Regions from separate parts of the Streptomyces sp. NPDC053560 genome, predicted to be linked through region 1. Evidence: riboswitches for the same ligand, from Rfam matches in the RefSeq annotation. Region 1 holds a riboswitch; the other holds the start of a gene.
The links. Region 1 has a riboswitch for thiamine pyrophosphate ahead of thiM (hydroxyethylthiazole kinase). Riboswitches for the same ligand answer to the same signal wherever they lie in the genome.
Positions count from the first base shown of each region.

Region 2: it holds a riboswitch for thiamine pyrophosphate, as region 1 does, so the genes downstream of both, ACIGQF_RS17475 (thiamine ABC transporter substrate binding subunit) here and thiM (hydroxyethylthiazole kinase) in region 1, are expected to answer to the same signal.

Region 1 is NZ_JBITXI010000009.1:101,947-107,883, reverse strand. It holds gene ACIGQF_RS22385 (lysophospholipid acyltransferase family protein) at 1-644, shown strand, start outside; gene ACIGQF_RS22380 (DedA family protein) at 637-1,359, shown strand; gene thiE (thiamine phosphate synthase) at 1,406-2,092, opposite strand; gene thiM (hydroxyethylthiazole kinase) at 2,089-2,925, opposite strand; TPP riboswitch at 2,929-3,024, opposite strand; gene ACIGQF_RS22365 (purine-cytosine permease family protein) at 3,087-4,451, shown strand; gene ACIGQF_RS22360 (HelD family protein) at 4,653-5,937, shown strand, end outside.
Region 2 is NZ_JBITXI010000006.1:450,143-456,079, forward strand. It holds gene ACIGQF_RS17460 (hypothetical protein) at 366-752, shown strand; gene ACIGQF_RS17465 (PadR family transcriptional regulator) at 1,377-1,730, opposite strand; gene rlmN (23S rRNA (adenine(2503)-C(2))-methyltransferase RlmN) at 1,914-3,020, shown strand; TPP riboswitch at 3,179-3,298, shown strand; gene ACIGQF_RS17475 (thiamine ABC transporter substrate binding subunit) at 3,383-4,459, shown strand; gene ACIGQF_RS17480 (ABC transporter permease) at 4,582-5,937, shown strand, end outside.

The sequences.
Region 1 (5,937 bases):
GGATCATGCGGCTACGGGCCCGCGCCGTGCTCCGCGCGCTCGGACTGCGGCTGGAGACCAGCACGCCGGAGCTCAGCGTGCCGCGCGGTCCCGGCGGCCCCGGCACGCTGATCGTCGCCGACCACATCTCCTGGCTCGACGTCATCGCCGTGCTGGCGGTGGAGCCCGCCACCCCGCTGGCCAAGCGCGAGGTCGCCGAGTGGCCGTTCTTCGGCACCCTGGCGCGCAGAGCCGGGGCGGAGTTCATCGACCGGGACGGGCTGCGCACGCTGCCGCATACCGTCGGCCGGCTCGCCGCCACGCTCCGCGCCGGCCGCTCGGTCCTGGTGTTCCCGCAGGGCACGACCTGGTGCACGGAGGCCGGCGGCGGCTTCCGGCGGGCGACGTTCCAGGCCGCGATCGACGCCGGGGCGCCCGTCCGCCCGGTGACGATCACCTACGCGCAGCACGGCGCGCCCAGCACCGTGGCCGCGTTCCTCGGCGAGGAGGACTTCGCCAGCTGCCTGCACAGAGTGATCGGCGCCGACGGCCTCACGGTGCGGGTGACCGCGCATCCCCGGCTGGAGCCCGCGGGAGACCGGCGTGCGCTGGCCGCCGAGGCGCACGCGGCGATCTGCGGCAGCCGGCCGCCGGTCCATGTCTGAGCTGTTCGACCAGTTCGCCGAGCTGGTCAAGACACAGCTGGGCTCGCCCTGGCTCTGGCTGATCGTGCTGCTCGTGGCCGGCCTGGACGCGCTGCTGCCGTTCATGCCGAGCGAGACGACCGTGGTGACGGTGGCCGTGCTGATCGGCCCCGACCTCCCGCAGCTCGCGCTGCTGGCCGTGGTCGCCGCGCTGGGCGCGCTGGGCGGCGACTGCCTCGGCCACGGCATCGGCCGCTGGGCCGGCCCGAAGGCGATCGGCCGGCTGCTCCGCGGCGAGAAGGGACGGCAACGGTACGCATGGGGGCGTGCCATGGTCGGGCGGCACGCCACGTCGCTGGTGGTCGCGGGCCGCTTCCTGCCCGGCGGGCGGGTGGCGTCCGCCCTGTCCACCGGCAGCCTGCGGTTCCCGTTCCGCCGTTTCGTGCTGCTGGACGCGGCCGGCGCCGCACTGTGGGCGGTCCTCAGCACGGCCATCGGGTACCTCGGCGGCGCGGCCTTCGCCGAGGACCCGGTGAAGGGACTGCTGCTCGCCTTCGCGCTGGCCCTGGTCATCGTCGGGCTGCTGGAGGCCGCCCGCCGGCTGGTCGCCCGACGCCGGGGCGCCGGCGGTCCCACGACCGTCGTCGCCGTCACTACCGCCGAGGGCGTCACCACCGCCGAGGGCACGCTCCCGGCGGACGGCCCGAAGGCGGTACGGGCGGACCGGCCGAGCTGAGGTGTGCGGTACGGGCGGGTGCGCGGGGGAGACTCCGCCCCGCCCGTCAGGCCGTACCGGCCCAGGCCTGCGCGTACGCGCGCGCCGCGGCCCGCGGCTCGGCGGCGGCGCAGATGCCCGAGACGACAGCGCCGCCCGCCGCGCCCGCGGCCCGCAGCAGCGGCATGTCCGCCACCGTCACCCCGCCGATCGCCACCGCCGGGAGAGGGGTGGGCAGCGCCAGCCGGCCGAAGCCCTCGACGCCCAGCTCCGGCGGCGCGTCCGCCTTGGTACGGGTCGCGTGCAGCGCGCCGATGCCGACGTAGTCGACCCGGGCCGGCTCCTTGGCGGCGGCCCGCAGTTCCTCCTCCGCCGCGGCGCTCAGCCCGATCACCGCGTCCGGCCCGACGAGCGAGCGGACGGCGGCCACCGGCAGGTCGGACTGGCCGACATGGACCCCGGTCACCCGTGCCCCGGCCGCACGCGCCGCGAGGAACACGTCCACCCGGTCGTTGACGAACAGCGCGACCCGCTCCGGCAGCACCGCGGCGATCCGCACCACCGTCTCCAGGAAGTCCCGTGCGGCGGTGTCCTTCTCGCGCACCTGCACGGCGGTGACGCCGCCCGCCACGGCCTCGGCGACCGTGCCCGGTACGTCCCGGCCGCACGCCGCGGCCTGTGCCGCGTCGGTGACCAGGTACACGGAGAGGTCCGGGTGTGTGCCCGGAGTGCCGTCCGGGGGAGTGCCGTTCACGCCCACGAGATCGCCGCCCGCTTGCCGAGCGTGTCCTCGTCCAGGCCGTACAGCGCGTCCAGGAAGGCGGCCGCGAAGCTGCCGGGTCCGGCGCTGCGCTCCGCCGCGACCTCGGCGGCCACGGTGTAGACCGCCACGGCGGCGGTCGCGGCGGCGAGCCGGTCGGCCTGCGCCGCGCCCTCCGGTGTGGTCGGCGGCGCGAACGCCGCGAGCACCGCGCCCAGCGCGCAGCCGCCGCCGGTCACCCGCGTCAGCAGCGGGTCCCCGTTGGCGACGCGTACGGCCCGCTCGCCGTCGGTGAGCAGGTCGACGGGGCCGGAGACCGCGACCACGGCACCCGTGGCGCGGGCCAGCTCACCCGCGGCGGCGGCCGCCGACTCGACCTCGTCGGTGGCGTCCACGCCGCGCCCGCCGCCGCCCGTTCCGGCGACCGCGATGATCTCCGAGGCGTTGCCGCGGATGACGGCCGGGCCCTGGGTGACGAGTTCGCGCGCCAGCGCGGTCCGCACGGGCAGCGAGCCGACCGCGACCGGGTCCAGCACCCAGGGCGTGCCCGCCGCTGCCGCTCCGGCGACCGCCTCGGTCATGGCCGCGCGCTGCTCGGCGTGCGGGGTGCCCACATTGACCAGGACCCCGGAGGCGGCGCCGGCGAACGGGCCGGCCTCCTCGGGGATGTCCACCATCGCCGGGGCCGCGCCCAGTGCGAGCAGGACGTTCGCCGTGAAGTTGGCGACCACCTGGTTGGTGAGGCACTGGACCAGTGGTGTTTCATGGCGTACGCGGTTGAGGGCCTGCCGGGTGAAGGCGAGCAGGTCGTCGGGCGGACGCGTCATAGGGGCATTCCTCCGTGACATCCCTTCGCTGGTGCGATCCAGATCAGGTTCGACGGGTGTGATCTCAGCCCTTGAGATGGGGCACCCCGTGTCTCGTGTGCCTCACCATGCTACCCGCACCACCCCGTTCCCGATCGGGAACCCCGACCTCTGGAATCCCCATGACCATCGAGAGGCCCGTCTTCGACGGGCGCATGCCCGCCGGCGCCGGTGACCTGTCCGTCGAGAAGCACGGCATCGGCCCGGTGCCGGAGAGCAACCGCTACGGCCGGCCCGGCCGTCTCTTCACCGTGTGGTTCGCGCCCAACCTGACCATGACCGGCGTGTTCACCGGCACCGTCGGCATCGGCCTCGGGCTCGACTTCTGGACGGCGTTCGCCGCGATGGCGCTCGGCACGCTGCTCGGCGCCGCCCCGTCCGCGTACCTCGGCACGTGGGGGAGTCTCACCGGAACCGGCCAACTCCCGCTCTCCCGGCTGGCGTTCGGCCGCGGTGTGGTGCTGCCCGGCGTCCTTCAGTGGCTGTCCTCCATCGCCTGGGACGCGCTGATCGGACTGTTCGGCGGGGACGCGCTGGCCCGGCTGGTGGGCTGGCCGTTCTGGCTGGGCGCGCTGACGGTGCTGCTGCTCCAGGGCGTCGTCGGCGTCCTCGGGTACGAGGCCATCCACCGCCTCCAGACCGTGATGACCTTCGTGCTGGGCGCGGCCTTCCTCGCCCTCAGCGTCAAGCTTCTCAACGGTGTTCCGCTGCCGTCGGCCGCCAGCGCGCACGGCGCCGACCGGGCCGGCGCGTTCTTGCTGACCACCACCGTCGCGCTGAGCCTGGCGATCTCCTGGGCGCCGTACGCCTCGGACTTCAGCCGCTACCTGCCGCGCTCGGCGTCCCGGCAGCGGATGTTCTGGTACGCGCTGTTCGGCATGGCCGCCGCGTACCTCTGGGTGCAGACGCTCGGCCTGTGGGCCGCGGGCCTGTTCACCGACCAGACGGCGGCGGGCGTGCACGAACTGCTCGGCGGCGGGGCGCTCGGCGCCTTCGGACTGCTGGCCATCGCCGCGTCCGCGGTGTGCAGCAACGCCATGAACGACTACAGCGGTTCCCTCGCTCTGCAGACGGCGGGCGTGCGCATTCCCCGGCCGCTCGCCGCGGCCGTCGCCGCCGTGCTCGGTTTCCTGCTCGTGCTGTGGATGCACGCCGCCGACACCACCGCCCGTTTCCAGAACGTGCTGCTCTTCGTCGGTTACTGGATTCCCGGCTTCATCGGCGTCGTCGTGGTCGACTGGCTCGCCCGCGCGAGGGAGCGTGGCGGCCGGCCCGTCGAGGTGCACGAGGAATTCGCCCGGCCGCGGCCGTGGTGGCCGGCGGCGCTCGCCTTCGCCGGTGCGTTCGCCGTCGCGGTGCCCTTCATGAACACCTCGCTGTACGTCGGCCCGGTCGCCGAGGCGCTGCACGGCGCGGACCTGGCGTACTACGTGGCCTTCGTCGTCTCCGTGGCGGTCTACGCGCCGCTTCGGCTGCGCCGCGACTGACCGCTTCCGGACACAACAAACCCCGGTCGCATTGGCGGCCGGGGTGGACTTCCGCGTATATTGGGAGATTCGCATGCCGAGAAATAATTCAGGCAGGGCGAAGCTAACTGGAGTCATCTTAACCAGGCGGGAGTCGAATTGTCAATCCAGGTGCCGGGCGGGGAATCGGGCGTGGGGCCGGACCGGGCCGCCGACGAGGAGATGCGCCGCGAGCAGGAATTCATCGACATGCTCTACGAGCGCCTCGGCGAGCTGCGGGCCGGCGCGGGCGCCGCTGTCCAGGGCGCCCTCGCGGTCGCCGACGCCGGCACGATGCAGGCGCGGCTGGAGCGTGACGTGACCGTCGCCGAGCAGGCCGGTGTGCTCGCCGCCCTCGACGCGGGCGAGCACGGCCTGTGCTTCGGCCGGCTCTCCTTCCGCGACGGCAGCGACCACCACATCGGCCGGATCGGCATCCGGCGCGACGACGCCGAGCACACGCCGCTGGTCATCGACTGGCGCGCCGACGTCGCGCGGCCCTTCTACCTCGCCACAGGCCACACCCCGATGGGGCTGCGCCGCCGGCGCCACATCTCCACCGAGGGCCGCCGCGTCACCGCCCTGCACGACGAGCTGATGGACCTCGCCGACACGGTGCGCACCGGCCACGAGGGCACCGACGCCGACACCGTGCTGCTCGCGGCGCTGGACGCGGCCCGCACCGGCCGCATGCACGACATCGTGCAGACCATCCAGGCCGAGCAGGACCGCATCATCCGCGCCCCGCACCGCGGCGTCATGGTCGTCGAGGGCGGCCCCGGCACCGGCAAGACCGTCGTCGCCCTGCACCGCGCCGCGTACCTGCTCTACGCCCACCGCGAAGTGCTCGCCCGGCGCGCGGTCCTCATCGTCGGCCCCAACCCGGCGTTCCTCGGCTACATCGGTGAGGTGCTGCCCGCGCTCGGCGAGACCGGCGTGCTGCTCGCCTCGCCCGGCGAACTCTTCCCCGGCGTCACCGCCACCGGCACCGACACGCCCCGGGCCGCCGCGGTCAAGGGCGGTTCCGCGATGGCCGACGCACTGGCCGCGTACGTACGCGACCGCCAGCGGCTGCCCGAGCCGGACACGATCGTCCCGCACGAGGACGGCGATCTGCTGCTGGACGCGGACATCGTCCTGGAGGCCCGCCACCAGGCGCGCGAGACCAGGCTGCCGCACAACCTCGCACGCGCGCACTTCGCCTTCCGCATCATCGACGCGCTGACCGCCCAGCTCGCCGACCGGCTCGGCGCCGACCCGTACGGCGGCCCCAACTTCCTCGGGCCCGACGACATCGCCCAGCTCGGCAAGGCCGTCGCGGCCAGCGCCGAGGTGCACGCCGTCATCGCCGACCTCTGGCCCGTCCTCACCCCGCAGCAGTTGGTCGCGGACTTCCTCGCCGACCCGGTGCACCTCCCCGAGGCCGACGCGGCCGCGATCCGGCGCTCCGGCGGTGAGTGGACCGCCG
Region 2 (5,937 bases), on a different contig from region 1:
GCTAGCTTGCTCAAACCACAGCAGGGCGCCTCGTTCGCAACTCCTACATCACTGACGAGGACGCCCCGCTGATCCAACTAGTGACTACTCGACAGGCGATAACTGCATGCACCAGTCGCGTTTAGAAGCGCACAGCGATGAAAGCAAGATCTGTGCACACGTCACCATGTGCCAGGGTACTCCGAGCGCGGGGTACAGCTCACCCGCCCTCGCATGGTTTCTGGCTCTCGTGGGAGCACTCGGCACTATTGCAGCCTTGATCACGGCGATCAAAAGCTAGTCCGGCCGTGCGCCTAAGCGGCGCTCTGATGCGCCTATGACGCTACCTGCATATGCCACAGCCATCCCCAGTAACTTCCCCTGCCATGAAGGGTTTCGGGAAATACTGGGGATGGGCCGTCTTCGCGGTGCTCATCGCGGCGTGGCTGACCTCTGTCTTCGGCCCTGGAGTGCTGTTGGCTCTCTCTGCGGTGAGCATGACGTACTTCTTCTTCAATGCGCCAGCATGGTGTGGCGCCGTGGGGCGAGACGGGCCATGCAGGAACAACAGCAAGGGAGTGTTGATGGGGTGTCACCTACGTCAGCACAAGTGGCAGAAGCTCAAGATGGTCGTCGTCAGGCACCGGTGGCGACAGCTCGCGAGAGACCTTTTCCCGAACGCGACGACAGCCCTGGCAACGGTAGGCGGCATTGCCGCAGTGCTGTCGGGCATCGCCTCTGCTCTCCAGCCGATCTGGGGCAAGGGCTGGTAGAGAGCGTGCCCCGCGCGTGCCCCACACTGCGGGGAACCACCACCACGGGGAGTAGAGGGCCCTGACAGGCGCCGAGAAAGAGGGAGGCCCCCGGCCAGATTCCCTGGTCAGGGGCCCTCTAAGTGCGGAGACTGTGGGATTTGAACCCACGGTGGCGTTGCCGCCACGACAGTTTTCGAGATCGTTGGCCGACCGCTGTGGTGTAGATCCAGTGCTGTGACCGTCAGCCGACGGATGCTTCGAGGCGTCGCTGAGTCGAGATGCGGTGGATGCGGCACCGCCCCCACGGGCGCAGGGACTTCCGCCGGCAGCAGTGACCGGTACGGAGCACTGCTCCGCAGTAGCGCCAGGCGATCAGCGGGTTCCCGCGAGAGTGCGGGACTCGCTGTAGTTGATTCCGCAGCCTCCGCGCCGGGAGGAGAAGCCCTAGGGCCGTGATCAGCTTGAATAGCTTGCCGGGGCGTTCTTCCAGGATCGCCAGCCACTCTTCTTCGTAACGCTCGACGGCGGTCGGATCGCCGAGGCTATGTGCGGCCCATCGGACCACCTTGCGAGCAGCCCAAGGCGCTACCTCCGTCCCCTCGGCCACGAGCATGCTGACCAATGTGGAAACGACCAGTTCGATCACTGAGCACACCCCGGTTGCCGCAGGAACCCGAGAGCAGGCCTCCCTAGGCGCTTCGGGGCGGGAGCGGGAAGGCCGCCGCGCCTCTCAATGAGGAGCTGTCGCGCGTTCGACAGCCCTTCCGGGGACAGCTCGTAGAAGCGGCGACGAGGTCGCCCAGGGGTGGGGTGCTCTGCCTCCCAGTGACTCTCTAGCCAACCAGCCTGCTCCATGCGGGCCAAGATCGGATAAACGCTTCCGGTTGCCTTACCTGCCGCCTGGGCCACCGCGAAGCCATGAAGCTCATCCTGAGCTTCCAAGAACGCCTCCAGCACGTCGAGCGTCGCTGACGTGATACGGAAAGGTGTCTCCATGCCGCTAACTCTATATATGAAGCGCTACGGCGGATGGGCGTTTTCGAAAAATGGCCCTTCGGCCCTGGGCCGTCCCTGGGCCGTGCGAGGGCGGCCAACGACGACAGGTGACGCCCGAGGGTGACGGCCCCCACCCCGCTCTCACCTGGGTCGGGCTAGTTGATCTGCCACACTGGATGGACCATGCCTGCACCTGGAGAACTTACTTTTGTCGCGCCGCGGGGGGCCAAGAAGCCGCCGCGGCATCTTGCCGATCTCACGCCTGCTGAGCGCAAGGAGGCCGTGGCGGCGATCGGGGAGAAGCCGTTCCGCGCCAAGCAGCTTTCGCAGCACTACTTCGCGCGGTACGCGCACGACCCGGAGCAGTGGACAGACATCCCGGCCGCCGCGCGGGAGAAGCTCGCGGCCGAGATGCTGCCGGAGCTGATGAGTGTGGTGCGGCACATCTCGTGCGACGACGACCAGACCCGGAAGACGCTGTGGAAGCTCTTCGACGGGACGCTGGTCGAGTCGGTGCTGATGCGGTACCCGGACCGCGTCACGATGTGCATCTCCTCGCAGGCCGGGTGCGGCATGAACTGCCCGTTCTGCGCGACGGGGCAGGCGGGGCTGGACCGGAACCTCTCGACGGCCGAGATCGTTCATCAGATCGTCGATGGGATGCGGGCGCTCCGGGACGGGGAGATCCCTGGCGGGCCGGCGCGGCTGTCGAACATCGTTTTTATGGGCATGGGCGAGCCGCTCGCCAACTACAACCGGGTGACGGGGGCCATCCGGCGGCTGACCGACCCCGAGCCGGACGGGCTGGGGCTGTCGCAGCGGGGGATCACCGTGTCCACGGTGGGGCTGGTGCCGGCGATGCTGCGCTTCGCCGACGAGGGCTTCAAGTGCCGGCTGGCGGTCTCGCTGCACGCGCCGGACGACGAGCTGCGGGACACGCTCGTGCCGGTGAACACGCGCTGGAAGGTGCGTGAGGTGCTGGACGCGGCGTGGACGTACGCGGAGAAGTCCGGGCGCCGTATCTCGATCGAGTACGCACTGATCCGGGACATCAATGACCAGGCGTGGCGGGGTGACCTGCTCGGGCGGCTGCTCAAGGGGAAGCGGGTGCATGTGAACCTGATTCCGCTGAACCCCACCCCCGGCTCGAAGTGGACCGCCTCCCGGCCCGAGGACGAGAAGGCGTTCGTCGAGGCGATCGCGGCGCACGGCGTGCCGGTGACGGTGCGCGACACCCGTGGGCAGGAGATCGACGGCGCGTGCGGCCAGCTCGCGGCCTCGGAGCGCTGACGGGCCAGCTCTGACGAACCAAGGGGCGCTCCGGGCGGAGTGCTGAGAACCCCGAGATCAGGGCGCTGAGGGCACCGAGGGCAGCACGTGGGCCCTCGGAAGGGCGGCGGCGCGCTGGTACCGTGGCGTCGAACGTTCGTACATCACCCATAACGCACACCATCCGACAGGGGAGCGCCACAGCGCTGAGAGTGCGAGCAGTGAAGCCGATGCCGCTGCCGCAGACCCTTGAACCTCGCCCGGGTCATTCCGGGTAGGAAGTTCGGTCTCCTCATGCTGTTGCGCCCCGCCCGCGGCTCCGGTCCACCGGACGCCGGGGGCGGGGCCGCGTCTCTTCCTGGCCAGCCAGGAGGAATGAACCAGTGAGCACCATCAGGAACGCCGTGGCGGCGGCCGTCGCCGTCGCGGTGGGCGGTACGGCGCTGGCCGGCTGCGGTACGTCCGGCGGCGGGTCGGCCGACAGCAAGACCGTCAAGCTCGTCTCGCACGACTCCTTCGCCGTCTCGAAGTCCGTGCTGGCCGAGTTCGAGCGGCGCAGCGGCTACAAGGTGCAGATGGTCAAGGGCGGGGACGCCGGGAAGGCCGTCAATCAGGCGGTGCTGACCAAGGGCAACCCGCAGGGCGATGTCTTCTTCGGCATCGACAACACGCTGCTCTCGCGCGGGCTGGACGAGGGGCTGTTCACGCCGTACAAGGCCAAGGGGCTGGCCGGGGTGCCGGAGAAGCTGCAGCTGGACAGGGCGCAGCACCGCGTGACGCCCGTCGACTACGGCGACACCTGCGTGAACTACGACAAGGCGTACTTCAAGAAGCACCGGATCGCGCCGCCGAAGACCTTCGACGACCTCCTCAAGCCCGAGTACAAGGGGCTGCTGGTCACCGAGAACCCGGCCACGTCGTCGCCGGGGCTGGCCTTCCAGCTCGGGACCGTCGCGGAGTACGGCAAGGCCGGCTGGCAGGACTACTGGAAGAAGCTCAAGGCCAACGGCGTCGAGGCCGTCGACGGCTGGGAACAGGCGTACTACGAGCGGTTCTCCGGATCCGGGGGCGGTGGCGGCAAGGGCGACAAGCCGCTGGTCGTCTCGTACGCCTCCAGCCCGCCGGCCGAGGTGATGGACAAGAAGCCGGCCCCGAAGGAGGCGCCGACCGGCGTCGCCACCGGTACCTGCTTCCGGCAGATCGAGTTCGCCGGACTGCTGAAGGGCGCGGCGAACGAGAAGGGCGGCAAGGCGCTGCTGGACTTCCTGATCAGCAAGGAGTTCCAGGAGGACATGCCGCTGCAGATGTTCGTGAACCCGGCCGTCGAGGGTGCGAAGGTGCCCGAACTGTTCACCGGGTACGGGCAGAAGATCGACGACCCGAAGACGGTGGCGCCCGACGAGATCAGCAAGAACCGCGAACAGTGGATCAAGCAGTGGTCGTCGCTCGTCCTGAAGTGACGGAGGGGGAACCCGAAGTGACGCCGGGAGAAAGCGAAGTGACGGCGGGGGAGGGTGAAGCGGCCGGTGCGCCGGCCGCCCGTGCCACGGACCGTCGTGCCGCGGCGGCCCGGCTCGCGCTGATGGCGCTGCCGGCCGCCTTCTTCGTCCTCTTCTTCGCCTACCCCGTCGTCACGATCGTCGGGCGGGGGCTGCGGGAGGGCGGCAGCTGGCAGTGGGGGCGGGCGGCGGACGTGCTCGGCGACCCCGACCTGCTGCACGTGCTGTGGTTCACCGTCTGGCAGGCGGCGGCTTCCACGGCACTCACGCTGCTGATCGCGCTCCCCGGCGCGTACGTGTTCGCACGCTTCGAGTTCCCCGGAAAGAGGCTGCTGCGGGCGGTCGTCACCGTGCCGTTCGTGCTGCCCACCGTCGTCGTCGGCTCCGCCTTCCTCGCGCTCGTCGGCCGCGGCGGGCTCCTGGACGACCTCTGGGGCGTACGGCTGGACACCTCGGTCTGGGCGATCCTGCTCGCGCACGTCTTCTTCAACTACGCGGTCGTCGTACGGACCGTCGGCGGGCTCTGGGGAGCGCTGGACCCGCGGCAGGAAGAGGCAGCGCGGGTGCTGGGCGCCGGGCGGTTCGCGGCCTGGCGGCAGGTGACCCTGCCCGCGCTCGCGCCCGCCGTGGCCGCCGCTGCGCTGATGGTCTTCCTCTTCACCTTCACCTCGTTCGGCATCGTGCAGATCCTCGGGGGGCCGCGCTACGCCACCCTCGAAGTGGAGATCTACCGGCAGACCGCCGACTTCCTGGACCTGCCGACCGCAGCGGTGCTCACCCTGCTGCAGTTCGCCGCGGTCCTCGCCCTTCTCGGGCTGCACGCGTGGACGGCCCGGCGCCGCGAGAGCGCGCTGAGGCTCGTGGACGCGGCGCGCACGGCGCGCCGGCCGCGCGGGGCCGGGCAGTGGGCGCTGCTGTGGAGCACGCTCGCGGTGATCGTCGTCCTGCTGGTGCTGCCGCTGGCCGTACTGGTCGAGCGGTCCTTCGCCGGACCCGACGGCCACGGCCTGGCCTTCTACCGGGCGCTGCAGGCCGCGGCCGGCGCCGACTCGACGTTCACCGTGCCGCCGCTGACGGCCCTGTGGAACTCGCTGGCGTACGGGGTGGCCGCGACCGCGATCGCCGTCGCCGTCGGCGGCCTGGCCGCGGCGGCGCTGGCACGGCGGGGCGGCGGCCGGCTCGTCCGCGGCTTCGACGCGCTGCTCATGCTGCCGCTCGGCGTCTCCGCCGTGACCGTCGGCTTCGGCTTCCTGATCTCGCTGGACGAGCCGCCGCTCGACCTGCGCGCCTCATGGTGGCTGGTGCCGCTCGCGCAGGCTCTCGTGGGCGTGCCCTTCGTCGTACGGACCATGCTGCCGGTGCTGCGCGCGGTGGACGGGCGGCTGCGGGAGGCCGCCGCGGTGCTGGGGGCCGCGCCCTGGCAGGTGTGGCGCGAGGTG